Regions from separate parts of the Tumebacillus sp. BK434 genome, predicted to be linked through region 1. Evidence: riboswitches for the same ligand, from Rfam matches in the RefSeq annotation. Region 1 holds a riboswitch; each other region holds the start of a gene.

Region 1 (9,996 bases):
GTTTTTATTTGCGTGACTCTCCGTCCTGTGAGACTGAAGTTCCCGAAAATTCAAGAATGGGAGTGGAGAAACAGTGGCGTTGATCGTACAAAAATATGGCGGCTCTTCGGTCGCCAACCCGGAGCGCATCAAGCGCGTGGCGAGCCGGGTGGCGGAGACTGCACAAGCCGGCAACCGAGTGGTGGTCGTCGTTTCGGCGATGGGAGACACCACCGACGATCTGATTGGATTGGCCGCACAGCTGACCGGGAATCCGTCGGCTCGCGAGATGGATATGCTGCTCACCACCGGCGAGCAGATCTCGATCGCTCTTCTGGCGATGGCGGTGCAGACGCTCGGACTGCAAAGCGTCTCGCTGACCGGAGGCATGGCCGGCATCAGCACCGAAGCGGTGCACGGCAAGGCGCGCATCACCGGCATCGACCCGGCGCGGATTCACCGTGAACTGGAGGCGGGGCAGGTGGTGATCGTTGCCGGATTCCAAGGGATGAGCGAGCTTGGCAACATCACGACGCTTGGCCGCGGCGGATCGGATACGACGGCGGTGGCGCTGGCCGCTGCGATCGGCGCCGACCTCTGCGAGATCTACACCGACGTCGACGGCGTATACACGACCGATCCGCGCGTGGTGAAGGCGGCGAAGAAGCTCGACCGCATCTCCTATGACGAAATGCTTGAACTCGCCAACCTCGGCGCCGGGGTGCTGCATCCGCGGGCGGTGGAGTTTGCGAAACAATATCACGTGGCGCTGATGGTGCGCTCCAGCTTTAACAAAAACACCGGGACGCTGGTCGAGGAGGAAGCTCAGATGGAACAGGGAATGATCGTGCGTGGCATCGCCCACGATATGAACGTGGTCAAGGTGTCGCTCGTCGGCGTGAAGAGCCGCATCGGCAACTTGCATCAAATCTTCCGCGCGCTGGCGGAAGCGTCGGTCAACGTCGACATCATCGTCACGTCGGTGGCGCATGAAGGGGTGTCTGACATCTCCTTCACCATCGAGCACGGCGACTTGGACACGGCCGTTCCGGTGCTGGAGAGCCTGCTGCCTGAATTTGGCGGGGCCGGTTTGGAAATGGAAGAAGATCTGGCGAAAGTGTCGATCGTCGGTGCCGGCATGATCTCCAATCCGGGCGTTGCCGCGCAGATGTTTGGCGCGTTGGCGGAAGCGGGTATCGGGATCAAGATGGTCTCAACGTCGGAGATCAAAGTCTCTTGCGTCATCGACAGAGCGCACGCCCATGAAGCGGTGCAGGTGCTGCACTCGACGTTCGGTCTGGACAGCGCCGAGACGGCCATCGTGTCCGGCTTGAGCGGGAATGAGTAAAAGAGGAATTGACAGCCGTTTTTTGGCATAGTAAGATATAGAAAATCTTGTTTGACAACTCAATAGATCAACTCTTATCGAGAGCGGCGGAGGGACTGGCCCTGTGAAGCCCGGCAACCTCGTTTGTGTACCGACACAAGCGAAGAGGTGCTAAATCCAGCAGACTTTTAGAGTCTGACAGATAAGAGGTGCGGAGTCCGATAAATGGAACCCCCTCTTCAATTTGAAGCGGGGGTTTTTGTTTTGCCCCTGTGACAGGAAACGGAGTGAACACAGCGTGGCATTGATCGTACAGAAATTTGGTGGCACCTCGCTTGCCGGGCCGGAGCAGATCCGGCAGGCAGCCTGTCGCGTGCAGGAGACGGTGCGCAACGGCTATGAAGCGGTCGTTGTGGTCTCGGCGATGGGACATACGACAGATCAACTCCTCGGGCTGGCCGGGCAATTGACCGATCAGCCTTGTCGCCGCGAGCTCGACATGCTGCTGGTGACCGGGGAGCAGGTCTCGGCAGCCTTGCTCGCCTTGGCCTTGCAAGCGCTCGGCGTGCCCAGCGTGTCCCTGAACGGTGCGATGGCGGGGATTCGCACCGAAGACTTGCACGGGGAGGCGCAGATTCTGAGCATCGACCCGCTCCGCATCCGGGCGGAGCTGCAGGCCGGCCGGGTGGTGATCGTGACCGGATTTCAAGGCGTGAACCCGGCCGGCGACCCGACGACGCTCGGGCGCGGCGGTTCGGACACTTCTGCGGTGGCGCTGGCGGCCGCCTTGAAGGCGGAGCTGTGTGAGATCTGCACCGATGTGGATGGGGTCTACACCGCCGATCCTAACGTCGTGCCGACCGCCCGCATGATCGATCGCCTGAGCTATGAAGAGATGCTGGAGCTGGCGACCGGCGGCGCGGTGGTGCTCCATCCCCGGGCGGTGGAGACGGCGAAAGCGAATCGGGTGCCGGTCACGGTGCGCTCCTCGTTCCATGCCGGAGCGGGCACATGGATCGGTGAAACAAAGGAGGAAGCGGGACGATGAGCGTGCTGCAGATTGGCGCAGTGGAATTGGAAAGCGGGGCGGTGCTGCCCGATGTGGAGATCGCGTATGCGGCGTACGGTACGCTTAACGAACGCGGCGACAATGCGATTCTCGTCTGCCACGCCTTGACCGGAGATGCGCAGGCCGACCAGTGGTGGGCGCCGCTGATCGGACCGGGGAAGGTCTTGGACATCAATCGGTATTATGTGGTCTGTTCGAACGTGCTCGGCGGCTGTGCAGGCTCGACCGGGCCCAAGACGCGCCCGGCGTTCCCGACGGTGACCATCCGCGACATGGTCGCGGCGCAGAAGCGCTTGCTGGAGCAGCTCGGCGTGCGTTGCCTGCAGTTGGTGCTCGGCGGCTCGATGGGCGGGTTGCAGGCGATCGAATGGGCGGTCAGCGATCCGAAGTTCGTGCGCCGCTGTGCCCCGATCGCGGCGTCTGCAAAGCTCTCGGCGCTGGCGATCGCTTACAACCACGTCATGCGTGAAGCGATCCTGATCGGCGGCCCGGCCGGCTTTGCCCTGGCCCGCAAGATTGGCATGATCACCTACCGTTCCTTTGACCTGTTCGAAGCGCGCTTCGGGCGCGAGGTGAAACATCCGCAAGCGCCGCTTGGCGAGACGGTGTTTCAGATCGAAAGCTATCTCGAACACATGGGGCAAAAGCTGCTCGGGCGTTTTGATGCAAGCTCCTACCTTTGCCTGCTCCAAGCGATGAACCTGCACGACATCGGACGCGGGCGGGGCGGAGAGATCGAAGCGCTGAAGCGGATCGAAGCGGATGTGCTGTGGGTCGGGATCGACACCGACCACCTCTATCCGCCGCAGGAGCAGAGGTCTTGGGCGAGACGCCTGGCCAGACTGGGCAAAAACGTCACCTATCGCGAGCTGTACTCGGAGTACGGACACGACGCCTTTTTGGTGGAAGGCGAGCAGTTGAGCGCGCTGATCGAAGAATTCTTGGCGGAAACGGGAGGGAATTGACATGAAAAAACAGGTAAAAGTAGGTTTGCTGGGACTGGGCACGGTAGGCGGCGGGGTGTATAAGACTTTGCTGAAAAACAGAGTGACGATCCTCGAGCGCACCGGCTGTGCCGTGGAAGTGGTCAACGTCCTCGTCCGCGACCGTGAGAAGGAGCGCGGCTTTGTGATCGATGACAAGGTGCTGTGTTTGGAGCCGCAGGAGCTGCTCGGCGATGAGCAGATCGACATTTATATTGAAGTGATCGGCGGCATCCATCCCGCCAAAGAGATCATCGAAGCCGCCTTGACCAGTAAGCGCCATGTGATCACCGCCAACAAAGAGCTGATGGCCAAACACGGCGCACAGCTGCTGCGATTGGCTGAGCAAAACGGCGTCCATTTGCTGTTCGAAGCGAGCGTCGCCGGAGGCATTCCGGTCATTCATATGCTGCAAGGCTACCTGACTGCCAACCGCGTGCATGAGATCTCCGGCATCTTGAACGGCACGAGCAACTACATTCTGACCGAGATGACGAAGACGGGGCGCAGCTTCCCCGAGGTGCTGGCCGAAGCGCAGGCGCTCGGCTATGCGGAAGCCGACCCGACCTCCGACGTCGAAGGATATGACGCCGCCTACAAGTTGGCGATCCTGACCAACCTCGCCTACGACGCCTGTGTCGAGGTCGAGGCGATCGACCGCCAGGGCATTTCGGCGATCTCCGGTCACGACCTGCTGCTCGCCGAGCGGATGGGCTATGCGGTCAAGCTGATCGGCCATGTGCAAGAGCAGGACGGGGCGGTGCAATTGTCGGTCAAACCGCGCTTGCTGCCGTCCGCTCATCCGCTGGCCCGCGTAGGCGATGTGTTCAACGCTGTCACCTTGCGCGCCGATGTCGTCGGCGACCTGACCCTGATCGGCCGCGGGGCGGGCGAGCTTCCCACGGCGAGCGCGGTGATCGAAGACCTGACCGCCCTGCTCACCCAAGGAGACACCATCCGCCGCCCGAGCTGGAAGCGCCCGCTGGCCGCAGCCGCGAAACGCCCGGAGCAGACCGGCTGCTACTTTCTGTCCCTGACTTCCTGTCCCGAGCAGGCACAGGAGCTGGCTCTGGCTGTGCAGCGCGCGGTCGAGTCGGCGGGCGGTCTGGTCGCCGACTACCGCACGGCCGTTGCAGCCGATGGCCTGCACCATGCGTGGCTGTTAGGGGGAGTTACGGAAGAGCAAGTGCACCGTACGGTCGAATATAGCTCGCAAATCGTCGCTGAGCCGCTGTCGACGCTTCTTTTGAACGTTGAAGGGGAAATCAAGACAGGTGTAAAATGGGAGGCAGAAGCTTCGGGATACGAAACGAACGCCCGTTATGCGTAAAAGCCGGCCGAATCGCGCAATCTGAATAGGTGAGAGTTGACAACTGCGTAGGAACTTGTCGCATTTGACAGTTTCTTGACATTACTTCTACTAAAACAGTACAATTTATGTTGCGTTGATTCGGCCGCCCGAGCCCCTCCGGGTCATGGACGGGACGGTCAAAGGAAGCAAAGGGGGGCGCCTTATCGCATCGTCATAAGGGGAGTACGGAGAGAAAAGAGAAAACACCGACTGTGAATTCGTTCGTTCACAGGTATCTTGGAAGGAGGATCGACAAGTGGCCAACAAACAAGTTAGCCGAGAGTTCTTATTTCGCCGCTTGCACTCGTTGCTCGGCGTCATTCCGGTCACATTGTTCCTGGTGATGCACCTGACCATCAACTCGTTCGCCACGAAAGGCGAGCAGGCATTTAACGACAAGGTGGGCGTGCTCGAGACCATGCCGTTTTTGCCGTTTATTGAATTCGTTTTCATTTTCCTGCCGTTGATCTATCACGGCGTCTATGGCATGTATGTCGCATATACTTCGGGCTACAACGCGAACAAGTATTCCTGGGGCCGCAACCTCATGTTTGTCTTGCAGCGCACGTCCGGCGTATTCACTTTTATCTTTGTGATCTGGCATCTGTGGACGACCCGCTTCTCAGGCGATGCTCCGTCCTTTGACATGGTCGTGCAGATCGTGAGCTCCCCGGTCGGGTTCTGGTTCATGATCATCGGCACGATCGCAGCAGTGTTCCACTTGGCAAACGGCCTGTGGGGCTTCTTCATCCACTGGGGCGTCACGGTCGGCCCGCGCGCGCAACGCGTCTCCGCGTATGTGCTGATGGGTCTGTTCATCGTGCTGTCCGCAGTCGGCACATCTGCTCTGATCGCTTTCCGCGACGCAGTAGCGTAAGTTAGCCTAAGGGAGGAAACGCAATGAGCAACCAACGTGTTGTGATCGTCGGCGGCGGCCTTGCGGGCCTGATGGCGACCATCAAGGTTTGCGAAGCCGGGATTCCGGTCGATCTGTTCTCGTTAGTACCAGTAAAACGTTCTCACTCCGTGTGTGCCCAAGGCGGCATCAACGGCGCGGTCAACACCAAAGGTGAAGGCGACTCGCCGTGGGAACACTTTGACGATACCGTCTACGGCGGCGACTTCCTCGCGAACCAGCCTCCGGTCAAGGCGATGTGCGATGCGGCACCGGGCATCATCCACCTGATGGACCGCATGGGCGTCATGTTCAACCGCACACCGGAAGGTCTGCTCGACTTCCGCCGCTTCGGCGGCACCAAGCATCACCGCACCGCATTCGCAGGCGCAACCACCGGCCAGCAGCTGCTCTACGCGCTCGACGAGCAGGTGCGCCGCTTCGAGTCCCAAGGCCTCGTGCAGAAGTACGAAGGCTGGGAGTTCGTGCAGGCGATCCTCGATGAGGAAGGCACTTGCCGCGGCATCGTGGCACAAGACCTGCGCTCGATGGAGATGCACTCCTTCACGGGTGACGCTGTCATCCTCGCGACCGGCGGCCCGGGCCTCGTGTTCGGCCGTTCCACCAACTCGATCATCAACACCGGCACCGCAGCATCCGCTGTGTACCAGCAAGGTGTAAAATACGCCAACGGTGAGTTCATCCAGATCCACCCGACCGCGATCCCGGGCGACGACAAGCTGCGCCTGATGTCCGAGTCGGCGCGCGGCGAAGGCGGCCGCGTCTGGACGTACAAAGACGGCAAACCGTGGTACTTCCTCGAAGAAAAGTACCCGGCATACGGCAACCTCGTGCCGCGTGACATCGCGACCCGCGAGATCTTCCATGTCTGCGTCGACCTTGGCCTCGGCATCGACGGCGAAAATATGGTCTACCTCGACGTTTCGCACATTCCGAAAGAAATGCTCGACGTAAAGCTTGGCGGTATCATGGAGATCTACGAAAAGTTTGCCGGTGACGACCCGCGCAAAGTTCCGATGAAGATCTTCCCGGCCGTTCACTACTCGATGGGCGGCATGTGGGTCGATTACGACCAGATGACGAACATCCCGGGCCTGTTCGCAGCCGGCGAGTGTGAATACCAGTACCACGGTGCGAACCGCCTCGGCGCTAACTCCCTGCTCTCCGCGATCTACGGCGGCATGGTGACCGGCCCGAACGCAGTCCGCTACATCAAAGGCCTGAAGAAGTCTTCTGCTGACGTCAACAAGTCGATCTTCGAGACGGCTGCGAAGAAGCAGGAGCAAAAATACGAATCGATCCTCAAGATGGAAGGCACCGAGAACCCGTATGCGCTGCATCGCGAACTCGGCCAGTGGATGACCGACAACGTAACTGTTGTTCGTCACAACGACCGTCTGAAGAAGACCGACGAGAAGATCCAAGAGCTGATGGAGCGCTGGCACAAGATCGGCATGGCCGACAAGTCCCGCTGGGAGAACATGATGGCACCGTTCACCCGCCAGCTCTGGAACATGCTCGAACTGGCCCGCGTGATGACTGTCGGCGCCCTGATGCGCGACGAGTCCCGCGGCGCGCACTACAAGCCGGAGTTCCCGGACCGCAATGACGAGAAATTCCTCAAGTCCACCATTGCGACCTGGACGCCGAACGGCCCGGAAATCTCGTACGAAGACATCGACGTATCGCTGATTCCGCCGCGTCTGCGCAACTACGCAGTCGATAAGAACTAATACTGCGACGAAAGGGGGAGACTCGCATGAGCCAAAAAGAAATTCAAGTCATCATCGAACGTCAAGACCGTGCGGACAGCCAGCCGTATACGCAGGAATTCCGCATACCGTACCGTCCGAACATGAACGTGATCGCAATCCTGATGGAGATCCAGCGCAACCCGGTCGACACGAACGGGAAGCAGTCCGCACCGGTCGCTTGGGAATCGAACTGTCTGGAAGAAATCTGCGGCGCGTGCATGATGGTCATCAACGGCAAGCCGCGGCAAGCGTGCTCGGCGCTGGTCGACCAGCTCGAGCAGCCGATCCGCCTGAAGCCGGCGCGCACGTTCCCGGTCGTCCGCGACCTCGTCATCGACAGAAGCCGCATGTTCAAAGCCCTGCAGAAAGTCAAAGCATGGGTGCCGATCGACGGCACGTATGACCTGGGTCCGGGTCCGCGCATGGCGGAACGCGACCGCCAATGGGCGTACGAGCTGTCCAAGTGCTTCACTTGCGGCGCGTGCGTCGAGGCGTGTCCGAACGTCAACGAGCGCACCTCGTTCATCGGTCCGTTTGCCATTTCGCAGGTTCGCCTGTTCAATACGCATCCGACCGGCGAAATGCACAAGGAAGACCGTCTGGAAGCTCTGATGGGCACCGGCGGCATTCACGAGTGCGGCAACTCGCAAAACTGCGTGCAGGTGTGCCCGAAAGGCATTCCACTGACCACGTCGATCGCTGCGATGAACGGGGCGGTCAACCGCCACGCCATCTCGTCTTGGCTGAAGCGCTAAACCATGCGGTAAGACCACCCTCCGGGGTGGTCTTTTTTTGTCGTTAAAGAAGTCAGGGATTGTCGAAAGGGGTCTAACAGTTTATAATAGTAAAAATTAGAGAATTTAAAATTCGGAGCTGAAAGCCAGTACGACATAGCCCACCATATAAAGGGGAGATTGTTTCATGCATGGACAGATCATTGTGCCTTTTCTGGAATCTGCACAGCAGGTCTTGCAAATGATGACCACTGTTGCGCTGACGCCGGGAACGGTCGCGACCGCAGCCCCGGACCTGCATACCCATCACGTCTGGATTCGCATCGACTTAAAAGGCGATGTCGATGGACAAGTCGCTTTCGGTTTGGCGCCGGAGATGGCGCTGAAGATCGCTTCGGCGATGATGGGCGGCTTTGAATTGAGCCAATTTGACGAGATGAGCCAAAGCGCCGTCGCGGAACTGGCGAACATGATCAGCGGCAATGCCTGCATGCAGCTCTCCAACAACGGCATGGCGATCGACATCACCCCGCCGCAGGTGCAGATGGGCGAAACGCTTGTGCAGCCGATGCAGGAGATCGCCTATATGGTGCCTCTGGAACTGCAAGAACTGGGCATTTTAGAAATCAAATTATTGATCGCATAGCGTGCGGTTTGTTTCACCAAACCGCCCTGATTTGTATAGGATAGTTCGAGACACTGCACCAACCTCTGATCGGGCTGGGAACAGCACCGAACCCAACATCCCTGGACCTTGTATTCATGACCCGAGCAAGGAGGGATCGAGAGTGACAGCGGGCAAGGACGCACGAGGAAAATCCCTACTTACCACCCGTGAGCGTGAAGTATTTGAACTGCTGGTACAGGACAAAACAACAAAAGACATCGCAGAGAAGCTGTTTATCAGCGAGAAGACGGTACGCAACCACATCTCCAACGTGATGAAAAAGCTCAACGTCAAAGGTCGTTCGCAAGCGGTGGTTGAGTTGGTACGACTCGGAGAACTGCAAATCTGACGCTCTCCTGCATGATTTTATTTTGACGCCCTGCTCGGTGGCTTGAGCAGGGTTTTTCTTTAGGAGGTAAGACATGAGCAAATTGTACGTCGTGCGCCACGCGCAAGTAGAAATTGACCCGAAAGTCCCGGCTCATCTGTGGCAACTGTCCTCAGCAGGAGTACATTCGACCCGGGAGTTGGCAGCCCGCGAGTCATGGGCGAAGGTGCGGACGATCTGGCACTCGCCGGAGCCGAAAGCGGTCGGCACCGCCCGCGTGATCGCCGAACAAGCCGGGCTGGTGATGAAAGAGCATGCCGGCCTGCACGAGCTGGCGTTCGATGCTGGTTATCTGAGCCAAGAGGAATTTCAGTCGCGGGTCGGGGCTTATTTTCAAGGTGGGACAGCAGACCCCGCGTTCGAACCTTATCACGAGGCAGAAGCGCGCATCGCGCATGCGGTGCAGGACATCGTGGCCAGGTCGAACGGGCAGGACACGGCGATCGTCTCACATGGGCGGATCTTGACGGTGCTGTACTCCCGGTTGCTCGGGCGGCGGCTGGGACCAAAGGACTGGCGGTCGATCCAATTGCCCGATCTGTCGGTGATCGACACAACGACTTGGAACGTGGAGCGGGGGTTCTTATGCAGCGATTCACATTGATTCCGGCGGTACATATCTTTTTCGTGCGCGAGGGGGAAGTGCTGCTGTTGCGTCGGGCCAACACCGGCTACGAAGACGGCAACTACAGCGTGGTGGCAGGGCATATCGACGGCAAGGAAGAGGTCAGGCAGGCGGCGATCCGCGAGGCGCGGGAAGAAGCGGGCGTGGAGATCGTGCCCGAGGACGTGCAGGTGGTCGGCGTGATGCACCGGCTGTCCAATGAC
Region 2 (9,996 bases), on a different contig from region 1:
CAGCACGGCGAGATCGAGGTGCGCAGGCTCCGCTAAGAGTTCCCCGAGGGACAAGACTGCAGCTGCCGCACCCGCAGCGCCTGAGATGATGTCAAATTCCCTTTTGTCAGCCGGATGGCGTGCCGTTCGTGCCAGCAGTTCCCTCGCTTGTGTCAGCAGTTCCTCATCTCTGCAGAGCAGACCGCCTCGCGCGGCTGCATACGCGATGCCCGTCCAGCCCGTGTACAAGCCGGTGCGCAGGTCTGGCGCGATCTCTTTCCGTTTCGCCAACGCTTGGCGAATTGCGCCGAGCGCTGCTACCCGCAGTTCTTCATCGCCTGTCTGCCCATACAGCTCAGCAAGGAACAGCCCGATGCCGCTGGTGCCGTTGTACAGGTCGCCGCCCAGCGTACGATAGCTCGATCCCTGTCCCAACGTCGCCTCGCCGCCGTCGCCCATCCATGTCCACCGCCCACCGGCGCGGAACGCCTGCTCCAGCAGTTGTGCGGCGATGTCCTGCGCGGCAGACAGAAGCTCTTGGCGTGTCAAGGGCTCCTCGTGCTGAATCGTTTCCCCTCTCCACTCCGACGCTTCCACCTGCAGCAGGCTCTGCATGCTGTAGATGTCACCCGAGCCCGGATTGAGATACGGAGCTTCGAGCAGGATTCCGTCCTGCAGGAAGCGCTCCCGAACGGTCTGCATCCGTTCGTCAACGGTGCGCTTCCCCTGCTCATAAGCCAGCAACAGCCCTTCGGCGAGCAAGCGGCAGCGATTCATGCCGAAGCTCTCCTGATCGCCCGGGTCTTCCGAGCAGCCGAGGCCGTTTGCTACTTTTTTCGTAAAGGCAGGCACAGACGATTTTAGATACGGTGCGACCTCACCATAGAGACGGCCCACTCTCGCCATCACAGCGGCAAAATCCCTTTTGTCGACATAGAGCACTCCGGCGTCGCAGCGGTCGTACTGCTGCGGCCGATTCAGCACTTTCAGGCGAAACGGGATCTCCGCTGCATTGAGCGCGGAGGTGACCGCCCGCATCAGCCGGGCCGCACCTTGCGGAACCAGATTCCAGTACAGGCGCACCACCTGCTCCGGTGCATGGTCGAACAGATCGCGGTCGCCCACCGCCATGTAAAATCCGGGCGAAAGGCTGCGAAACTCTTTTGGAAAACGCAGTTTGATGCGCTGTCCGGCCTGCAGGCCGTCGCTTGGCAGGGCTTGCTCCGGGCGGGCATGCACGCGCAGCCCGTGCTGTTCGACGACGATGCGCCCTTCCGCATCTCGCGTCTGTCGCACCGTCCAGCCCTCCTCCCAGAACCCTTTGCCGGTGTTGGCGGCAGACAGCGCTTCTTCAAATGCTGCCGAGCTTTCCGCCTCGACGGTGGCGCCGCGTTCCGCCTGCAGCGATCCTGGGCAATACAAGCGTGCATAGAGCCGATTTTTTAATTGGTAAACGAGATAATCCCGTGCTGATTTCGACGTGAGCTCCTGCCGAATGCGTTTGGCAAGCGGTGCGGAGGATTGGCCTTGCAAGGTAAATCGGGTCGCAGTCACAACGGTGGCTTCCACCGCCTCGCGAATCTGCTGTTCATAGCGGTTCATCACATCTCCCCCGCTTTCAAGGGAATGCCCAGCACCTGCACCGCCGCCAGTTCCGGGCGTTGCAGAATGTTGGCGCTCATCTGCAGGAAGCAGATCATGTTGCCGGTCGGTTCGATCGAGGACTGCATCGCCTCATAGGCGGCGAGCACCAGTCGGGCCGCCGCATAGCGCACGGAGCGGATCAGCTTGCGGTCGCGCTCAGCGCCCGTCAGCCCCGTTCGGTTGCAGTACGCCTGCCAAAACGCGCGCAGAGCCGGGTGCATCGTATGAATCGGATGTTTGGCCAACTGCAGCGCCCGCTCCGGCGGAGTGTCTCCCGTGATCGGGATCGAATGCAGCCAGGCGCTTAGAAAGGTGTTGAACATCGAGCCGACATCCCAGCAGGCGTCGCCGAGCGCGGCCAACTCCCAGTCGATCAGGCGCAGACCGGGACGCTTGTTCGAATCTGTATCGTCAGGCACAACGAGGAAATTGTCCCATTTCACGTCATGATGAATCAGCACATCGGTCGTCCACTCCCGATGCAGCAGCTCCAGCGCTTCGCAAAAGGCGGGAAAGCGCTGCATGATCTTCACCAGCCGCAGATTGGCCGAGCTGATGCCATGGTAGATGCTCTGCGCCGGTCGATGCAGTCTCAAGATCCAAGGAGGTTCGCTTGATGGGAAGGATTCGAGCCCGCTGTTACACAGGTGCAGGCGGCCCAACGCATCGCCAGCCTGCCGGGCCAGATGCACCGGAAAACGGCCTTTCTTGCGATAGAAATAGTCGTGGAGACTGGTCGCCCCGCGCAGCAGTTCGATGACCAAAATGCCGTCCTGCTGATCATAGCGGTAGAAGCGTGGCAGATATTTCACCATGCCGCTGCCCTGCCCCGCCCCCTGTTGAAAATAGCGGTAGGCGGACGCTTCTTGGGCGGTCAGCTTTTGTTCCTCCGCAGACTTGCCCGCTTTGAGCAGATAGGAGCGGCCTTGCGTGCTGATCACTTGAAAATTGAGATTGCGCCGCGTCACGTCCAGCACGGAGAGGTTCCCGTTCACAATCTGTTGTTCCTCCAGCAGTCGGTGGGTCAGGAGGTGTTGAATCGACGTTTGTCTGTTCAGCATGAAACAGCCTCCGTTTGCTTGGATGATGCAGAGGAGGAGCCTTTGGCCCCTCCGCTGCCAAGGTGGAGCTGGAATTACGGACAACCTCTTTCTGTCGGGCAGGCCCGCGTGCAGTTATCTTTTTCGGTCGGGCAGCGTTCCGTCGGACAGAAGGACTCACTGATGCAAAGCGGCGTCGGCGGCGGGCAAGCTCTGACCGTCGGACATCTGGTGACCGACACCATTACCGTTTGGCAGATGACGGTGGACTCGATATGTGGTCCTTCACCCGCGAGGTTGTGCGTGTGCGACGTGCTGTCAAGGAAGCCAGACATGATGTCGCCCGACAAGAATTCGGCCTGCACTTGCTGCACAGAAGTCTGTGTGCGCTCCAGCGCGGCATCCGGCTTGACCCACAGGGTCGCAGCGCTCTGCTCTTCCTCCGGCATGATGGCATACAGAATGTCCTCCGCCTGGATCTCCAGAAAATCGTTGAGCTCCGGTGTCAGATAGAGCCGCCACTGGCCGTCTTTGGGACTATGGCCCAAGAATCCGGTCAGCACGACCGCATCTTCCGGAAGTTTGGCATTCGGATCAAATTCGGTCATCGTTTTCTCCTCCCTTTTCTTTTTATTTTTTAATTATTTTGATTCTTTAGACCTATTCAACAGGTTAGGATCTTTTTCCTTCCCAAGAAAAAACTGACGCCTGTACAGGACAGGCGTCAGTTGAGATGAGTCGAAAGTCTTATTGGAATTTCGGGATGACGCTTTTGGCGAAGCGCTCCATCTCCTCGAGCTGCGGGGAGAACTGCAGGAGCAGCAGGTCGACGCCTGCGTCTTCGTATTCACGGACGCGTGCGGCGATCTGCTCCGGGGTGCCGACGAGGTTCGGGCGCAGGCCGCGGTTGGAGACGCTGTAGTCTTGCAGGGTCAGCTTCTGCTCCAACTGGGACTTGTTGACGAAGTCGCCAAAGCCCGCGTAGCCTTTCATCGCGTCTTCGCTGACCGTGGTGATGCGCGCAAGCTCCGCCTGCGCTTCTTCTTCCGTATCGCGGCAGATGACGTACGCCGCCATGCCGAAGGACCGGAACGGCTCAAGGCCCGTTGCGGCGCGGCGCGCTTTCATGTCGTCGATCTTGATCTTCACTTCTTCCGGTGTGCCGCCGTGCATCACGTACGCGTCGCAGTGCTCGGCGATCAGCTTCTTGCCGCGCTCGCTCTCCCCGCCCGCGTAGAGGATCGGATTGGGACGCTGCACCGGCTTCGGCGACAGTTTGGCATCTTCGATGTTGTAATAGCGGCCGTTGTAGGTGAACGACTCCTCCGTCCACATCCCTTTCAGCACGTCGACGAACTCCTGTGTGCGCTCATAGCGCTCGTCGTGCTCGGCAAAATGGCCGCCGTACTGGCGCGCCTCTTCCGCCCACCAGGCGGAGACGATGTTCAAGGTGAAGCGCCCGCCGGAGATCCGGTCGATGTTCGCCGCCATCTTCGCCGCCACCGCCGGATTGTGGTAGCCGGGGCGGATCGCCGTCATGATCTCGATCTTGTCGGTCACCGCCGCCAGCGCCGCCGCCGTGCTCCACGCTTCCAGCACGTCCTGGTCCACGCCTTTGATGTCGTTCAAATACAGCTCGGCGATCAAGGTGGTGCTGTAGCCCCACCGTTCGGCCGATTGAATCACCGTTTTTGCATAGTCGTACGTGGACGGCATGTTTTCGTTCTCCACATTGCGCAGCCACCCGCCGAAGATCGGCAGCCAAAATCCAAATTTCATTCTGTTCATCTCCCCAGATCGCTTAGAAAGTGCTTGCCCGGCCGGTCACCTGGGTGATCGCGCGGACATGTTTGGTCAGTTCGACCGTCATTTCGAAATAGTTGAACGGCGTGATCAAATAGATGCCGTTATAGTGTTTGACCGCTTCATCGAGCAGCTCTTTGCACATCTCGACGCCTTCCGCTCGGGCGGCCGCGCCTTCGAAGCGCTTGATCCGCTCGCGGGACTTTTGCGAGATCTTGATGCCCGGCACCTCGTTGTGCAGAAATTCGGCGTTGCGCGTCGAAGTCAGCGGCATGATGCCGATGAAGATCGGGACTTTGATGTGCGCCGTTGCTTCTTTGATCGCCAGCATCGTCTCCAGATCGTACACCGGCTGGGTCATGATGTAGTCGGCGCCCGCTTCGACCTTGCGCTCGAGGCGCGCCACCGCCGCTTCGAGGTTGCGCACGTGCGGATTGAACGCTGCGCCGCAGACGAAGCGGGCTTGATTTTTCATCGGCCGGCCGGAGAAGGCGACGCCCTGGTTGAGTTGTTTGACCATGCGGATCAGATCGAACGAACTCATGTCGAACACGGTGCTCGCCCCCGGCAGATCGCCGACGCGCGCCGGGTCACCGGTGATGACGAGGATCTGGTTGATGCCGAGCGCATGCAGCCCCATCAGGTGCGACTGCTGGCCGATCAGGTTGCGGTCGCGGCAGGCGACATGCACGACCGGCTCGATGCCGAGCTCCCGCTTGATGATCGAGCCGAGCGCCATGTTGCTCATCCGCGTCGTCGCCAGCGAGTTGTCGGCGATGGTGATCGCGTCCGCCCCCGCCTTGTACAGCTCGTGGGAGCCTTCGACGTAGCGCTCCACATCGAGGTCGCGCGGCGAGTCGAACTCGACGATCACCGTGTGGCGCTTCTCAACGAGGTCGATGATCGTCGGCATTTCGCTCTGCTGGAAGCGCACCACTTCGCGCTCGAACACCTCGATGCGCGGCGCATTTTCCGGATTGACGCGCGGCAGGCGCTTCATGCCGGACACGGCACCTGCGATCGCCTGAATGTGCTCCGGCGTCGTGCCGCAGCAGCCGCCGATCAGCGAGACGCCTTGCTCCCAGAGCTTGACCGCACTATCTCCAAAATACTGATAATTCGGCTTATATGCAAACTCTCCGTCGACGATCGCCGGGCGGCCGGCGTTCGGGAACGCCGACAAGCCGAGCCCTTCCGGCACGACCGCCCGCTCCAGCGCCCGCAGGATCTCCGCCGGGCCGAGGCGGCAGTTCAAGCCGACCATGTCGGCGCCCGCCTCTTGCAATTTATGATAAGCATCGCTGAGCAGGTAGCCGTCCCGCGTGCGCTCGACGTCGAGCAGGGAGCATTGGGCGATAATCGGCACGCCGGACGAAGCGACGAGCGGACGCACCACGTCGAGCGCCAGCAGCAGCTCTTCCAGATCAAAGAAGGTCTCCAGCACGAGGCCGTCCACGCCTTCGTGAAGCAACGCCACCGCCTGTTCCTCAAACGTGTCGCGGAACTCTTCCACGTTCGCCGTCATCACGCGGGCCGCTGCGATCGAACCGATGCTGCCGACGACAAACGCCTCCGCTTCGGCGAGCTCGACCGCCTGGCGCGCGATCTGCACGGCCGCCCGGTTGATCCGCGTCGTCTTGCGTTCCAAGCCGTAGCGGGCCAGCGCTTCGCGGTTCGCCGCGTAGGAGTTGGTTTCGATCACCTGCGCCCCGGCGTGCAAATACGCCATGTGAGCTTCCCGCACCCACTCTTGATTCTTCAAACACAACTCCTCCGTCGAAGAGCCTGCTGCATGACCCTGCTGATACAGCCACGTCGCCATCGCGCCGTCGCCGATCAGCACGTCGCTGCCCAGCTTTTGCCGAAACAATTCATGCCGACTGCTCACCTTGCATCCTCCTTCTCTCTGTCGTAGTGCTTCGATAACGGAATAAAGTCCAAATATAACAAAAAACGCCTCTTCTTAGCATGTAGAAGAGGCGTGAATACGCATAGAAAAACTGCGAACCTCTCTTATCTGCCAAGCCGCCTTATGCGGTCTTGCTGGAATTGGCACCTAATCGCAGCTAGTTGCTACCGGTTGCCGAGGCTTCAAAGGGCCAGTCCCTCCACCTCTCTGGATAAGAGCTTGCTTACTATGTGATTGTGGTTAGAATATCACCAGTTTCCCCAACCTGTCAATACTGCCCGCGAATCTGCAGAAAGCGTTCATACCGTTCGAGGATGAGTTGAAACTGGCTGCGTGGAGCCAGCACGGGGCGCTGTTCTCTCGCTTTTTCCAGCGCTGTGCGCCACGGCAGCCGGTACAGGCGCATCAGGATCGCCGTGAGCAGGAATCCAAGCCTGTTTTTGCCCGCCACGTCGTGGACATAGACGATTCTGCCCTCCGCAAGCCACGACACGACCGTCTCGACCGCCTGCACCAGCTCCTGCAGCGGCGGGCTGCTTTTGTTTTCGAGCGGGAATTGATAGACGGCCAGCGGGTATGGATAGCTGCCCGGCACGTCCTCCTCCCGTTCCCGCACGTTGAGGATCGCGGTGACGCCTAGCTGCGCCAGCCGGCGCCACCCTTCCCCGTCGATTTGCGTGCCACCGTACAGTCGTCCCGGAATGAACTCCGCAATCTGCATCGCTTAGTTGTAGTTCAGCCAGATGCTCTTGATCTGCGTGTAGTTCTCCAGCGCGTATTCGCCCATCTCGCGCCCGATGCCCGACTGTTTGAAGCCGCCGAACGGCGATGCAGCGTCGAACATGTTGTAGCAGTTGATCCAGACGGAGCCGGCTTTTAACTTGTGCGCGACGTTGAACGCGGTGTTCATGCTCTGCGTCCAGACGCCGGCAGCGAGCCCGTAGGCGGACAGGTTGGCCCGCTTGATCACATCGTCGATGTCGTCGAACGGCATCGCCGCCACGACCGGCCCGAAGATCTCTTCCTGCGCGATCGTCATCTCGTCCTGCACGTCGTAAAACACGGTCGGCCGGACAAAATAGCCGTTCGCAAGGTCGCCGTCGGCTCGCGTGCCGCCCGTAGCCACTTTTGCCCCCTGCTCGATGCCTTTTTCGATGTAGGAAGTGACGCGGTTAAGCTGCTCGCCGGTCACCAGCGGCCCCATCGTCGTCTTCGGGTCGAGGCCGTGGCCTTGACGCACCTTTTTGTCGGCGTAGGAGACCATGTCGGACAAGGCGTTGTCATAGACGCTCTTGTGAATGTACAGGCGGGAACCTGCCGAGCAGACCTGGCCTTGGTTGAAGAAGATCGCCTGCATCGCGCCCGGCACGGCGCGGGAGAAATCAGCATCCGGGAACACGATGTTCGGGCTCTTGCCGCCGAGCTCCAGCGAGACGCGCTTCAGGTTGTCGGCCGCGTAGCCCATGATCAGCTTGCCGACTTCGGTCGAGCCGGTAAACGCCACTTTGTCGACGTCGCGGTGGGTCGCCAGCGCTTTGCCCGCCGTTTCGCCGAAGCCCGGGATGACGTTGACGACGCCCGGCGGGAAGCCTGCTTCCTGGATCAATTTTGCCAAATAGAGCGCCGAAAGCGGTGTCTGCTCCGCGGGCTTCAAGACGACCGTGCAGCCGGTCGCCAGTGCGGCGCCGAGCTTCCAGGCGGCCATCAGCAGCGGGAAGTTCCACGGGATGATCTGGCCGACGACGCCGATCGGCTCGCGGCGCACATAGTTGTGCATGTTCGGCACGTTGACCGGAATCACGTCACCTGAGATCTTGGTCGCCCAGCCTGCATAATAGCGGAAATGCTCGACGGTAAGCGGCACATCCACGTGCTTGGCTTCCCGGATCGGCTTGCCGTTGTCGAGCGTTTCGATCTCGGCAAAGATCTCGGCGTCGCGCTCGATCAGGTCGGCCAGCGTATAGATGAGGCGGGCTCGCTCCTGCGGCTGCATCCGCGTCCACGGGCCGTCTTCAAATGCGTCGCGGGCGGCTGCGACCGCGCGGTTGATGTCTTCCTGATCCCCTTCCGAAATATAGGCCAAAATTTCACCTGTGGCCGGGTTGTACGTCGGGAAGGTCTTGCCGCTGGCAGCTTCTACAAATTGGCCGCCGATGAACAGTTTTTTGATCGTCTTCGATTTGACAAAATCCGTTGTGCGCGGATTGAGCTGAAATGCGGTGATTTCCATTGATGCGCCTCCTCAGTCGGGTATGTAGGGGAATGTCCCCCTCTCAACCTTATGAGGAGCCTGGCACCAGTATGTTTAGTCGATGTCGATTCCCATGAAAATCGCGTCGTAAAATGTCCCCTCGAGGTACGACGCCTTGCGATGAACGCCTTCCTGCACGAAGCCGAGCTTTTTGTAGAGATGGATCGCCGCGTGGTTGTCTTCCCGCGTCAACAGGTTGATCTTGCGGACGATCCCGGTCGCTTTCGCCCAGTCGATCAGCAGGGTCAGCATGTGTGTGGCGATGCCGAGGCCCCAGAAGCTTTCGCGCACCGTGATGCCGAACTCGCCGACATGGCGGGAGCGCTGGCGCTGTCCGCCGACGAAGTTGGTCACCGATGCGATCTCGCCGTCGATCAGGCCGATCAGAAAAATTTTGTTGTCCGTTTGGAAGTGGTCTTCGATGATCCCTACCTCCTGTTCCGGCGTGGTGGTGAACTCGCCGGGGCCGAAGCCGAGGAACGGGCTTTCGCAGGCGACCTGCTGCATATAGGCGACGAGCATAGCGGCGTCTGCCGGCGCTGCTTCGCGGATGGTGAGGGTGCGTCCGTCTTTCAAGAGGTGGGTGCGGGTGGTCTCCATGATCTGTCTCCTTTTGTCATGTTTTATCCACCATTATAACGCGGCTGTAGGGTAAAATGAGAGCAGATCGCGAAGTCTCGGCGCAACAAAAAACGACCCGGCCGGAACGCGGGTCGTTTCGTCTGTCTGCTATTGCTCAAAACGCTCGGAGATCACCAGCTCCGACAGCGGCAGGCGCACGGAAGCGTGGCCCTGTTCGGTGCCTTTGCCCAAGGTGATCATCATCGTCGGGAAGAAGCGGGACGGGATGTTCAGCTCGGCGATCAGCTGGTCGCGGTTGAAGCCGGCCATCGGGCAGGTCGCGTAGCCGAGAGCGGTCGCCGCCAGCATCAGCTGCATCGCCGCGAAGGACGAGTTGATCAGCGCCGAATCGTGGCCGAACTGCGGCGGGTTGTTCGCGTAAGCCGGCTTGATCTGGCCGACCATCATGTCGGCGATGTCGCGGGTCATCGTGCCCGCTTCCACCGCTTGGTTGAAGATCATGTCGGCAGCCTTGTCCGCTTCTTTGTCGGCCAGGATGATGATCACCGCCGGAGCGTCCACCACTTGCTGCTGGTTGTACGCGATCGGCAGCAACTTCTGCTTGTTCTCTTGGTTGGTCACAACGAGGAAACGCCAGTGCTGCAGGTTCCACGCCGACGGAGCGGTCGCAGCCAGTTCGAGGATTTGTTTCAGGTCCTCCTGCGGCATGGTCGGCTCGTATTTGCGTACCGAATGACGGGCACGCATCGCTTCTTGCGCAGTCATTTGCTGTTGCGTCATCGAAAACA
Region 3 (9,996 bases), 430 kb from region 1:
AGTATCAGCTGCACGACGATGAGCACCGCACGCTGGGCCTCGTCTCCGTCGATGAGATCGGCAACAACGTTTCCGGCCGCGTCGAATTCTGGAGCGACATGGATATGGACGAGACGACAGACATCGCCCGCATCTTAGCTCGCGAGTTCTCGGAGACAGATGCGGAGAGCATTTCGTTTACGATGAACTATCAGGATCAGCACCTCGGTGATTTCCAACTCGAACGCCGCGATTTGATGTAAGAGTCAGCTATCGGCCTCTGCTCGTTGAGCAGAGGTTTTTTTCAAACCCTTTGCAAGGTCAATAGAAAGACCTCGTCCGAAGACGAGGCCTGATATTGCTTAGCGGTTGGTAACCCCGGATGTGGTGCCGCCGGTGTTGCCCATGGTGCGGCCAGTGGTCGTGCCAGTGGTCGTGCCGGTGTTCGTGTTCGTGCCTGCGCCGAAGCCGGCGGTGCCAGTCGTCGGGAACAGGCGGCGGAACATGTCACCCAGATCGCCGAGTCCGCGCAGCGGATGTCCGGATGCTGCATCGCGGACAAAGGCGTCCATACGGTTGTACAGAGCCGGGTTTGCCGAAACGTAAACCGTGGTGATCGACGGATTGCCTTGTTTGACTGCCGAGATGACACGATCTTTGATGTCGTTGGAGACATCGGTGTTGTTCGCGTAGGTGCCAGTACGATTCATGCCGGCATTATTGTTGGTGCCAATGTTGGTGCCAGTGTTATTGGTGTAGGTGCCAACGCGGTTGTTGCCGGACGTGCCGAACAAGCCGGCGCCGGTGCGTCCTGCACCGCGCGTGCCGTCCGTACCGGTCACGCCGCCATTGCCATAATTGCCATTGCTGTAGGTGCCCATGCCGGTGCCATAGGTGCCAGTCCCATAGGTGCCAACACCGTAGGTGTTTCCGGTGCCGTAGGTGCCAGTCCCATAAGTGCTAGGACCGTAACCGCGGCCGGTGCCGTAGGTGCCCATGCCAGTCCCGATCCCGGTGCCAAACAGGCTGCTGCCGGTCCCGGTGCCGTACGTACCGGTGCCAGTGGTGCCGTAGGTGCCAGTTTGCGGCGTCAGCGGGGTTTGCGGCGTCAGACCGGTCGTACCGAAATCGCGGTCGCTCATCGTGCCGCCGTATTGTGATACGTTGTTGGCACGATTGGTGATCGCATTGCGGTTCGCTTGATGGCCGGCAGTCGGAGGCACATCGCTACGGATGCCGGCGCGGTTGCCGCCGCCAAGGTTGGTGCCTTGGTTGATGCCGACATACGCGACATTGCCGTTCGTCAGCACTTTCGCGTCACGAATGCCCGGGATCGCTTCGACGCGGGCTTCCAGCGAGCGGTCGACCCGCAGGTTGCGATACGCGGTGTCACGACCGGCTTGATCACGGACACCCATGCGGTCCCGCACATCGTTGGTCAGCACGTTCGGACGGCGGTCCGGACCCAGATTGTCACGAACGCCCAGCCGGTCTTGGTCAACACGCGAGTTGCGTACGCCGACACCGCTGTTGTCCATGATACGGCCTGCGCGGTCCGTATTGTAGGTGCCGGTGCGGTTGTTCGCATTGTTGTCAGGTGCCGCATTCGGCGTACAACCAGCGAGCAGGGATGACGACAGCAAAAGTGCGCCTGCGAGTGCAGAAAACTTTTTCAAGATGTCAGCCTCCTCAGCAAGTCAATTTAGCGGTGTTTTACCCGCGAGACTATTGTCACCGATCTGCCAGACCCCTACACTGCGCAAAGATTGGAGAGCTCGTAAAAAAAATGGGTATTGACGCAAAAACGAACAAAATGGTATACTCCATTTCGTAGTCCATCACATCACCAACAATTCCGATCTGATAACTGAATACTTTTCGTGCTTTCATCAAGAGAGGTGGAGGGTCTGGCCCTGTGAAACCCGGCAACCGTCAGTTCGTGTGGCAATGAACTGAAATGGTGCCAATTCCTGCGAAGCGTTCATACGTTTCGGCAGATGAAAGACGCAAGAGTTGATCGCCTTGTGTCCTTCGTTTGCGGAAGGGCATTTTTTATTGCTCAAAAACAGACAAGTGACAAATCATAGAACGAGAAGGAGGGGAGACGCCCATGATCAAACTGCAGAACCTTCGCAAAGACTACTATGTGAAAAAAAGCGCGGTCACCGCACTCAAGCGAATCGACTTGACGATCGCGAAAGGGGAGATCTTCGGCATCATCGGCCACAGCGGTGCAGGCAAATCCACGCTGATTCGCTGCATCAACCTGCTGGAGCGGCCGACCGAAGGCACCGTGGAGATCGACGGCGTCGATTTGACCCGCCTGAACGCACGGGAACTGCAACACGCACGCCAGAGCATCGGCATGATCTTTCAGCATTTTAACCTGCTGTCATCAGCTACAATCTATGAAAATATCGCCTTCCCGCTCCGGCTCGCCAAAAAGCGGCCGGCAGAAATCGACCGCAAAGTAAAAGAACTGCTCGAACTGGTCGGCCTCGGTGAACACGCGAAAAAGTATCCCGCGCAACTCTCCGGCGGCCAAAAACAGCGCGTCGGCATCGCCCGCGCCTTGGCGAACGACCCGAAAGTACTGCTCTGCGACGAAGCGACATCTGCGCTCGACCCGATGACGACCCACTCGATCCTGCGCCTGCTGGCCGACATCAACAAAAAGATCGGCATCACGATCGTTCTGATCACCCACGAGATGGGAGTGATCCAAGAGATCTGCGACCGCGTCGCCGTGATCGATGGCGGTGAAATCGTCGAAGAAGGTCCGGTCGTCGAAGTGTTCCTGCGCCCGCAGCGCCAGATCACCAAAGAGTTCGTCGAGCAAGTCAGCGACTTCGAACTACCGCCAGAACTGCTCAGCCAGCACGTCAGCGGCGCTGTGCCGCGAGGACAGCACCGTATCGTCCAAGTCTCGTTCCTCGGCGATGTGACGTTCCAGCCGATCATGTTTGAAGTGCTGCAGCAGGAATCGGTGCAGTTCAACATCCTGCACGGCACGATCTCGCGGATGAAAGACACCCCGTACGGACGCCTGGTGCTCGAGCTGACCGGCGAACCGGCAGACCTCGACCGGGCTGTCAGCACCATGAAAAACCGCGGGCTTGATGTGGAGGTGATGCAGTGATGGAAAACCTGCTGCTCGAACTGTTTCCAAACGTGTTGTGGCCAGAGATCTGGAAGACGTTTCTCGAAACGCTGTATATGGTGGGCATCGCCACGTTGTTCACCGCCGTGATCGGGCTGCCACTCGGCGTGCTGGTCTTCCTGACCGCACCGGGCCAACTGATGCAAAACCGCCTAGCGTATCAGATCCTGTCCCTCGTGATCAACGTGTTTCGTTCGATCCCGTTCATCATCTTGCTGATCCTGATCATTCCGTTTACGAAGTTCATCGTCGGCACTTCGCTTGGCGTCACCGCCGCGATTCCGCCGCTGGTGATTGGCACCGCGCCGTTCTTCGCCCGACTGGTCGAAACCTCGCTGCGCGAAGTCGACCGCGGCGTGATCGAGATGGCGCAGTCGATGGGCGCTTCGACCTGGCAGATCATCACCCGCGTCCTGCTGCCGGAAGCGCGTCCCGGCATTCTCGCCGGTCTGACGATCACGCTGGTTGCACTCGTCGGCTACTCGGCGATGTCGGGCGCGATCGGAGGCGGCGGACTCGGTGACCTGGCGCTCCGCTACGGCTACCAGCGCTTCCAGATGGATGTGACGGTCGTCGCGACGGTGATCATGATCCTGCTCGTGCAAGTGTTTCAGGTGCTCGGCGACAAACTCGTCTCGCACTTTAGCAGAAAATAAAGAATCCAACAAACTCTTACAAAAAAGGATGACGCTATTATGAAAAAACTGCTCCTTGGCGCAATGACCCTGCTGCTCTCCGCATCCCTCGTGGCATGCGGCACCGATTCCGCAAAAAAAGAGAACGCAACTGGCGACGCAGGCAACGGCGTCGTGACGCTGAAAGTCGGCGCAACGCCGGTACCGCACGAAGAGATCCTCAAACACGTCGCACCGCAGTTGGAAAAGGAGGGCGTACATCTGGAGATCGTTTCCTTTAACGACTACATCCAGCCGAATGTTCAGCTCGGCGACAAGCAGCTCGACGCGAACTTCTTCCAGCACATTCCGTACCTCGAAGACTTCTCCAAAGAGCGCAACCTCGACCTGACTCACATTGCGGGCGTACACATCGAGCCGATGGGCGCCTACTCGAAAAAATACAAAAAAGCGTCCGACCTGCCGGATGGTGCCACGATCGCCGTGCCGAACGACGTGACCCAAGTGGGCCGTTCCCTGGCGCTGCTTGAGAAAAACGGTCTGATCAAGCTCAAAGCTGGCGTTGGCATCTCCGGCACCCTCAAAGACATCGTCGAAAACAACAAGAAATTCAAGTTCAACGAGCTGGAAGCTGCCATGCTCCCGCGCGTGCTCCCGGAAGTCGATCTCGCAGTGATCAACACCAACTTCGCGCTGCAAGTTGACCTCGTCCCGACCAAAGACGCACTGTTTATTGAAGACAAAGACTCTCCGTACGTCAACGTTCTTGCCGTTCGCACCGAAGACAAAGACAATGCAGCGTTGCAAAAGCTGGCGAAAGCGCTGAACTCCGAAGATGTGAAGAAGTTCATCAACGACAAATACAAAGGCGCGATCGTTCCGGCATTCTAAGCGGACTACAAAACGCCTCCGGTTGGACGAAGACTCGGTCTCTAGACCGAGTCTTTTTGTTTTCCCTGCATGGTACGATGAAGTCAACAAAGCACAGATGATGAGGAGGATGTTCCCCATGCTTAACTTCTTGCTCGGTTCGCGAGCGAAATTCGAAGGTACCAAAGAAGTCACCCTGTCCCCGGACGGCTTGGCCGACCACCTGAAGGCGCACGTACATAACGGTCGGATCTCCGTCAAACAGGCCGATCAAGAGCACGTGCTGGCAATCGTGCACATCGTTGTCAAAGGCGAGCTGGCCGAAGAGATCACAGACATCTCAGACGCCGACCGTTTCTGGGAGCTGGGACAAAACGGGGGCTGCGTGTTCTTCGAACAGCGCGAGTTCACCCGATTCTACTCCGGTTCTTCCGTCAAAGTCAGCGTCGAGCTGATCGTGCCCCAAGCGCTGACCCAGGCCAGTCTGGAAAGTCATAACGGGTCGATTTCCGTCCGCGACTTTGCCGGAAAAGTGTTTGCGCATTCGCACAACGGTGCGCTCGAACTCACAGCGATCACCGGCGATGTGAACGTGCTGTCCCATAACGGCTCGATCAAACTGCAGCATGTTGCGGCAACATTCGTCCGGGCGGAGACCCATCACGGCAACATCTTCCTCGACACCGTTTCAGGTGATGTGGAGCTGGATACCCGCCATGGCAGCGTGGAGTCGAAACACATCGACGGCTCCTTGCGCCTGCTCTCCCGCAATGGCTCGATCTGTGTGGAGCAAGTGGCCGGCGATCTGAAAGCGGAAACGCACAACGGCAAGATCGTCGTCCGCGAGTGCGGCAAAGATGTCACCTTGCATACGCACAACGGTTCCGTTCGCGTCCAAACGAAAGCCGGAGTAAACGGAACGTGGAAGGTCAGCACCCACAACGGCGGCATCGAACTGAATGTGCCGCAGGAGACAAACGCCACGTTCCATATGCACACGTCGGCCGGCAAAGTGCATGGCAATGCGATTCCCGTGCAGTCCCATGGCTTTGTGCAAAACATCATCGTCAAAAAAGGCGATGGCGAGCATCTGGTGGAAGTGGAGACGCATCGCGGCAGCATCGAAGTCAGCGAGCACAAGTGACAAGGAATTATTTCCTCGGCAATAATCGGCGATAATCTTTCAGCGTTCGACAGGAAAAAAACAGCGAATTGTGGAATGATGGGAGGTGTACCGGAAAAAGGAGGAGTGTTCCGATGGATGTAGGGCTCCATAAGAAAGTCGTCCTGGTCATGGCGGCGAGCAAAGGATTGGGCAAAGCGGTCGCAGCCGAATTCGCCCGCGAAGGCGCGCAGGTGATGATCGCAGCCCGTTCCGAAGCGTCACTGCTGCAAGCGGCAGCCGAGATTCGCGAAGCGACGGGTGGCGAGATCGAATGCTGTGTGGCTGACGCTTCCAACCGTGCCGACATCGACAGCTTGATGGAGCGGACGATTGCTCGCTTTGGAGGACTGGATGTGCTGGTCACCAATGCGGGAGGGCCGCCCGGCGGGACTTTTGATGATTTTGAAGATGAGATCTGGGAACGCGCGTTTCAGTCAAACCTGCTCAACGTGGTTCGGCTGATTCGCGCCGCTTTGCCGCATTTGCGCAAGCGCGGCGGCGGGCGCATCTTGAATATTACTTCGACTTCGATCAAACAGCCGATCGAAGGTCTGATTTTGTCCAACACGTTTCGGGCCGGCATTCAAGGCTTGGCGAAGACGCTGGCCGTAGAGCTGGCAGTCGACAACATTTTGATCAACACGATTGCGCCGGGCCGGATCGACACCGACCGGGTGCGCGAACTGGACGCTGCCCGCGCGCAAGCGCAGGGCAGGACGGTGGAGCAGGTGCGCAATCTGCATGAGCAGAACATTCCGCTCGGCCGCTACGGCACGCCGGAAGAGTTCGCCAAAGTCGCGGTGTTCCTCGGCTCGCAAGCGAACACATATGTTACCGGCTCCTCGCTCTTGATTGACGGCGGCATGGTGCGGGCACTATAGCCGATGACAACAAAGAATCATGCGGTGAAAGCACTGACGAAAAAGCTGGCCATCCTGCTCATCGTCGTTCTGCTCGTCGTGCTGGTCGTCGTCTACCAGCACGATCTGTCCGATTTATTCAGCGGTGCCAAAGACGAACCCCTCGCCGTGTTTCTGATCGCCGTGTTGTTTGCGCTGGTGCCTGCTGTGCCATTTGGACTGGTCGGCGCGCTGATCGGCGCGATGTACGGCACCTTGCTGGGCGGGCTGCTGACTTGGGGCGCCTCGACGACGGCAGCGCTGCTGATGTTTCTGTTTGCGCGTTACGTGTTTGCGGAGCAGGCGGGCAAATGGCTGCACCGCTATGAAAAGATCGAGCGTTTTACCAGGCTGTTTGCGCGCAACGCGTTTCTGGCGATCCTGTTCGCCCGGCTGATCCCGATCATCCCGGCCGTCGCAGTCAATGTGTACTCGGCGATCGCCCGCGTGCCGCTTCGGGTCTATCTGGGGGCGACCGCGCTTGGCAAGCTGCCGACGATGATCGTGTTTGTCACGATGGGGGAGCAGGCGATGAGCTCCTGGCAGAACCTGATGCTGGTCGTGCTGTTCTATGCGGTGTTTCTCGGCATTGTCTCTCTGATCTACAAAAAAGTTGAGTCCTGATGGACTCAACTTTTTGTGTTAGACGGCCGCTCCGGCGGTCTGTTCATGCGGTTTTGTTTTGCCCAGCGCCCGGCCGAGCAGTTGATAGTGGGCGATGGCGGCGATGATCAGCAGCACGCCGATGATCGAGAACCACGCCTCACCGCCATATTTGGCGAACGTCAGTGCCCCGATGGTCGGAGCGAGCGTCCCGGTCACACTGTAGTGTGCGCCGAAGATCGCAAAATAACGTCCGCGCAGTTCCGGCGGCGACAGGATCGAGATCGCCTTTTGAATCTGCGGCCCGTTCAACATCTCGCCGATCGTAAAGGAGATCTCTGCGAGCACCAGCACCCAGAACGTCTTTGCCCAGCCGTAGCCAAACGCGGTACAGGCGAGGAACAGAAACGCGATCAATATGACGTTGCGCACCGGGAAGCGGTCGGCAAACTTGGCGATCAGGATCTGCGTGCAGACGACCATCGTGCCATTGATCGCCAGCAGGGTGGCAAACGTAGTGAGGTAATCGTCGAAGTTCGTTTTCATATGCTGAGGCAGGATGATCTCCACCTGCGAGTAGAGCATCGCACAAGGCACCATCGCCAACGTCAGCCAGATCAGGATCATATGCTTGCGCGGCTTAAACTCCGGTCGCGCGCCAGGTTCGCCGGCCGCTGCCTTGGCGTTGTTCGCACGCATCTCTTTCGGAAGCGTCTCCGGAACTTTCCAGATCAACAGCACAAGGTAGATCAGCTCTGCCAGCGCACAGATGCCAAAGGCGATCGCCGGGTCGACCTTGTAGATCATCACGCCGATCAAAGGGCCGGTGGCCGCGCCGACGTTCAGCGCGGTGTGCATCAGCGCGAACACTTCCGAGCGCTTCTCTTCCGGCACCAGGTCGGTGATCTGCGCTGATGCCGCCGGCCAGAACATCGACTGCCCAAGGCCGTTGATGATCGTAAGCATGGCAAACGTCAGCACCGAGTCGGCGAAGATGTAGCCGATCATCGTCCCGGCTTGCGTCACCAGCGCCGCCACCATCATCGGCTTGCGGCCGTAGCGGTCGGCGAGGTTGCCCGAGTAAATGCCGGCGATCATGCCGGTCAGAGGCTGCAGACCGACGATGACTGCGGTGAGGAGTAAGTTGCCTTCCAATTTATCAAATAGATATAAAGCGAGAAAAGGACGAATCATAAAACTGCCAAATGTCGTTAAGATCGTGCCGATCACGCGAATCCAGATCGCTGTGTCATAGCGGCCCAGAATCCCGTACACAAACTTCATTCTCCTCACCCCCGTGTATTCTGAGTAGTATACAAGAAGACGAGTTGAATTGGATAGAGGATTTACGAAAGATTAAATATTCAGTTTAAGGGCGTTCGGTTTCGACGGCGTGCCAAGCACAGAGCGGGAAATCAAGCGGTGCATAAACAGGGCCGACAGGACCAGCAGCACGGCGATCAGCGTAAACCAATACGACCCGCCGAGGTGACCGAAGCCAAAAGCGCCAATGAACGGGCCTAATGTGCGCGTCAAGTTCCAGTTCAGCCCGTAGATGGCAAAATAGCGGGCGCGAAACTCCACGGGTGCGAGTGTCGCGATCGCCTTTTGCGACTGCGGCATGAACAGCATCTCACCGAAGGTGAAGATCAGTTCGGACAGGAGCAAGAGAGCCAGCGACCCCGACCAGCCGTAGCCGAGCGCGGTAACCGAGCAGAGCAGAAGCCCGTAGAGCACGACGCGCTGCATCGGATACTTCTCCGCCAGACGGGCGGTGAGGATCTGGAAGCACATGACGAGAATGCCGTTAAAGGTCATCAGAAGGGCAAACGTTTCTACATAGTTAGTGAAGTTCGTTTTCAGATGCTGTGGCAAAATGATCTCGACTTGCGAATACATAAACGTAAACGGCAGAATGCCCAGCGTCATCCACCAGAGCATCTTGTGCTCGCGAAATCGCAGCTTCGGCATCGGCTGTTTGCCCTGGGTGCCGTTGCTGCGCGTTTTTTCGCGCACTTCTTCCGGCAGGGTTTCCGGGATTTTCGTCAAAATCAAAAGAGCGAAGATCGTCATGGTCGCGGCGGAGAACAAAAAGACGTAGCTCGGATTCATCTTGTACATCAGGACGCCGATCGCCGGCCCAATCGCAACGCCTATATTAAAGCAGGTGTGCATCAGCGCGAACACTTCGGCGCGCTTTTCCTCCGGCACGATGTCGGCGATCTGCGCACTGGCGGCCGGCGCGAACAAGGACGAACCGATGCCGTTGATGACCGAGAGGATGGCAAACAACAACAGTGATTCGACAAAGGCGAACCCGACATAGGTCAGCACCGCGATGCACAGGGAGCCGAGCATCAGCGGTTTGCGGCCGTAGCGGTCGGACAGTCCGCCCGCATAGAGCGAGGCGATCATCGAAGACGCCGGCTGAAGTGCCACGATCAGCGTGGTGACCAGCAAGTCCCCTTGCAGTTTGTCATAGAGATACAGCGCGAGAAACGGACGGAGCATGAAGGAAGACATCGTGTTCAGCACCGATCCGATGGCGCGAATCCAGATCGCGGCGTCATAGCGGCGATAGATCGTCAGCATCCAGTTCACAATCATTCACCTCAATAGAACAGCTAAATTTATCTTTTAAGTATACTCGAAAGCTTACAGGGAAGAACAGCCCTTATTTTTCTG

The links. A riboswitch is a leader RNA that binds a small molecule or an ion and turns the genes downstream of it on or off. The one in region 1 is predicted to bind S-adenosylmethionine.
Region 2: another riboswitch for S-adenosylmethionine. It lies ahead of EV586_RS07490 (bifunctional homocysteine S-methyltransferase/methylenetetrahydrofolate reductase); the one in region 1 lies ahead of EV586_RS13360 (aspartate kinase).
Region 3: another riboswitch for S-adenosylmethionine. It lies ahead of EV586_RS11745 (methionine ABC transporter ATP-binding protein); the one in region 1 lies ahead of EV586_RS13360 (aspartate kinase).

What each region holds. Positions count from the first base shown of each region.
Region 1 covers NZ_SLXS01000004.1:432,299-442,294, forward strand. The annotation lists gene EV586_RS13355 (aspartate kinase) at 74-1,327, shown strand; SAM riboswitch class I at 1,399-1,515, shown strand; gene EV586_RS13360 (aspartate kinase) at 1,605-2,354, shown strand; gene metX (homoserine O-acetyltransferase MetX) at 2,351-3,340, shown strand; gene EV586_RS13370 (homoserine dehydrogenase) at 3,342-4,688, shown strand; gene EV586_RS13375 (succinate dehydrogenase cytochrome b558 subunit) at 4,966-5,586, shown strand; gene sdhA (succinate dehydrogenase flavoprotein subunit) at 5,610-7,358, shown strand; gene sdhB (succinate dehydrogenase iron-sulfur subunit) at 7,385-8,134, shown strand; gene EV586_RS13390 (chemotaxis protein CheX) at 8,301-8,759, shown strand; gene EV586_RS13395 (helix-turn-helix domain-containing protein) at 8,902-9,129, shown strand; gene EV586_RS13400 (histidine phosphatase family protein) at 9,203-9,772, shown strand; gene EV586_RS13405 (NUDIX hydrolase) at 9,754-9,996, shown strand, end outside.
Region 2 covers NZ_SLXS01000002.1:707,597-717,592, reverse strand. The annotation lists gene EV586_RS07510 (lanthionine synthetase LanC family protein) at 1-1,581, opposite strand, end outside; gene EV586_RS07505 (phosphotransferase family protein) at 1,581-2,684, opposite strand; gene EV586_RS07500 (hypothetical protein) at 2,759-3,271, opposite strand; gene EV586_RS07495 (LLM class flavin-dependent oxidoreductase) at 3,411-4,442, opposite strand; gene EV586_RS07490 (bifunctional homocysteine S-methyltransferase/methylenetetrahydrofolate reductase) at 4,465-6,354, opposite strand; SAM riboswitch class I at 6,477-6,593, opposite strand; gene EV586_RS07485 (protein-tyrosine phosphatase family protein) at 6,644-7,096, opposite strand; gene EV586_RS07480 (aldehyde dehydrogenase family protein) at 7,100-8,605, opposite strand; gene EV586_RS07475 (GNAT family N-acetyltransferase) at 8,681-9,226, opposite strand; gene EV586_RS07470 (nitroreductase family protein) at 9,356-9,988, opposite strand.
Region 3 covers NZ_SLXS01000004.1:2,944-12,939, forward strand. The annotation lists gene EV586_RS11735 (hypothetical protein) at 1-242, shown strand, start outside; gene EV586_RS11740 (YhcN/YlaJ family sporulation lipoprotein) at 342-1,655, opposite strand; SAM riboswitch class I at 1,863-1,983, shown strand; gene EV586_RS11745 (methionine ABC transporter ATP-binding protein) at 2,090-3,118, shown strand; gene EV586_RS11750 (methionine ABC transporter permease) at 3,118-3,795, shown strand; gene EV586_RS11755 (MetQ/NlpA family ABC transporter substrate-binding protein) at 3,835-4,665, shown strand; gene EV586_RS11760 (DUF4097 family beta strand repeat-containing protein) at 4,784-5,788, shown strand; gene EV586_RS11765 (SDR family oxidoreductase) at 5,902-6,690, shown strand; gene EV586_RS11770 (TVP38/TMEM64 family protein) at 6,694-7,332, shown strand; gene EV586_RS11775 (MDR family MFS transporter) at 7,351-8,595, opposite strand; gene EV586_RS11780 (MDR family MFS transporter) at 8,668-9,918, opposite strand.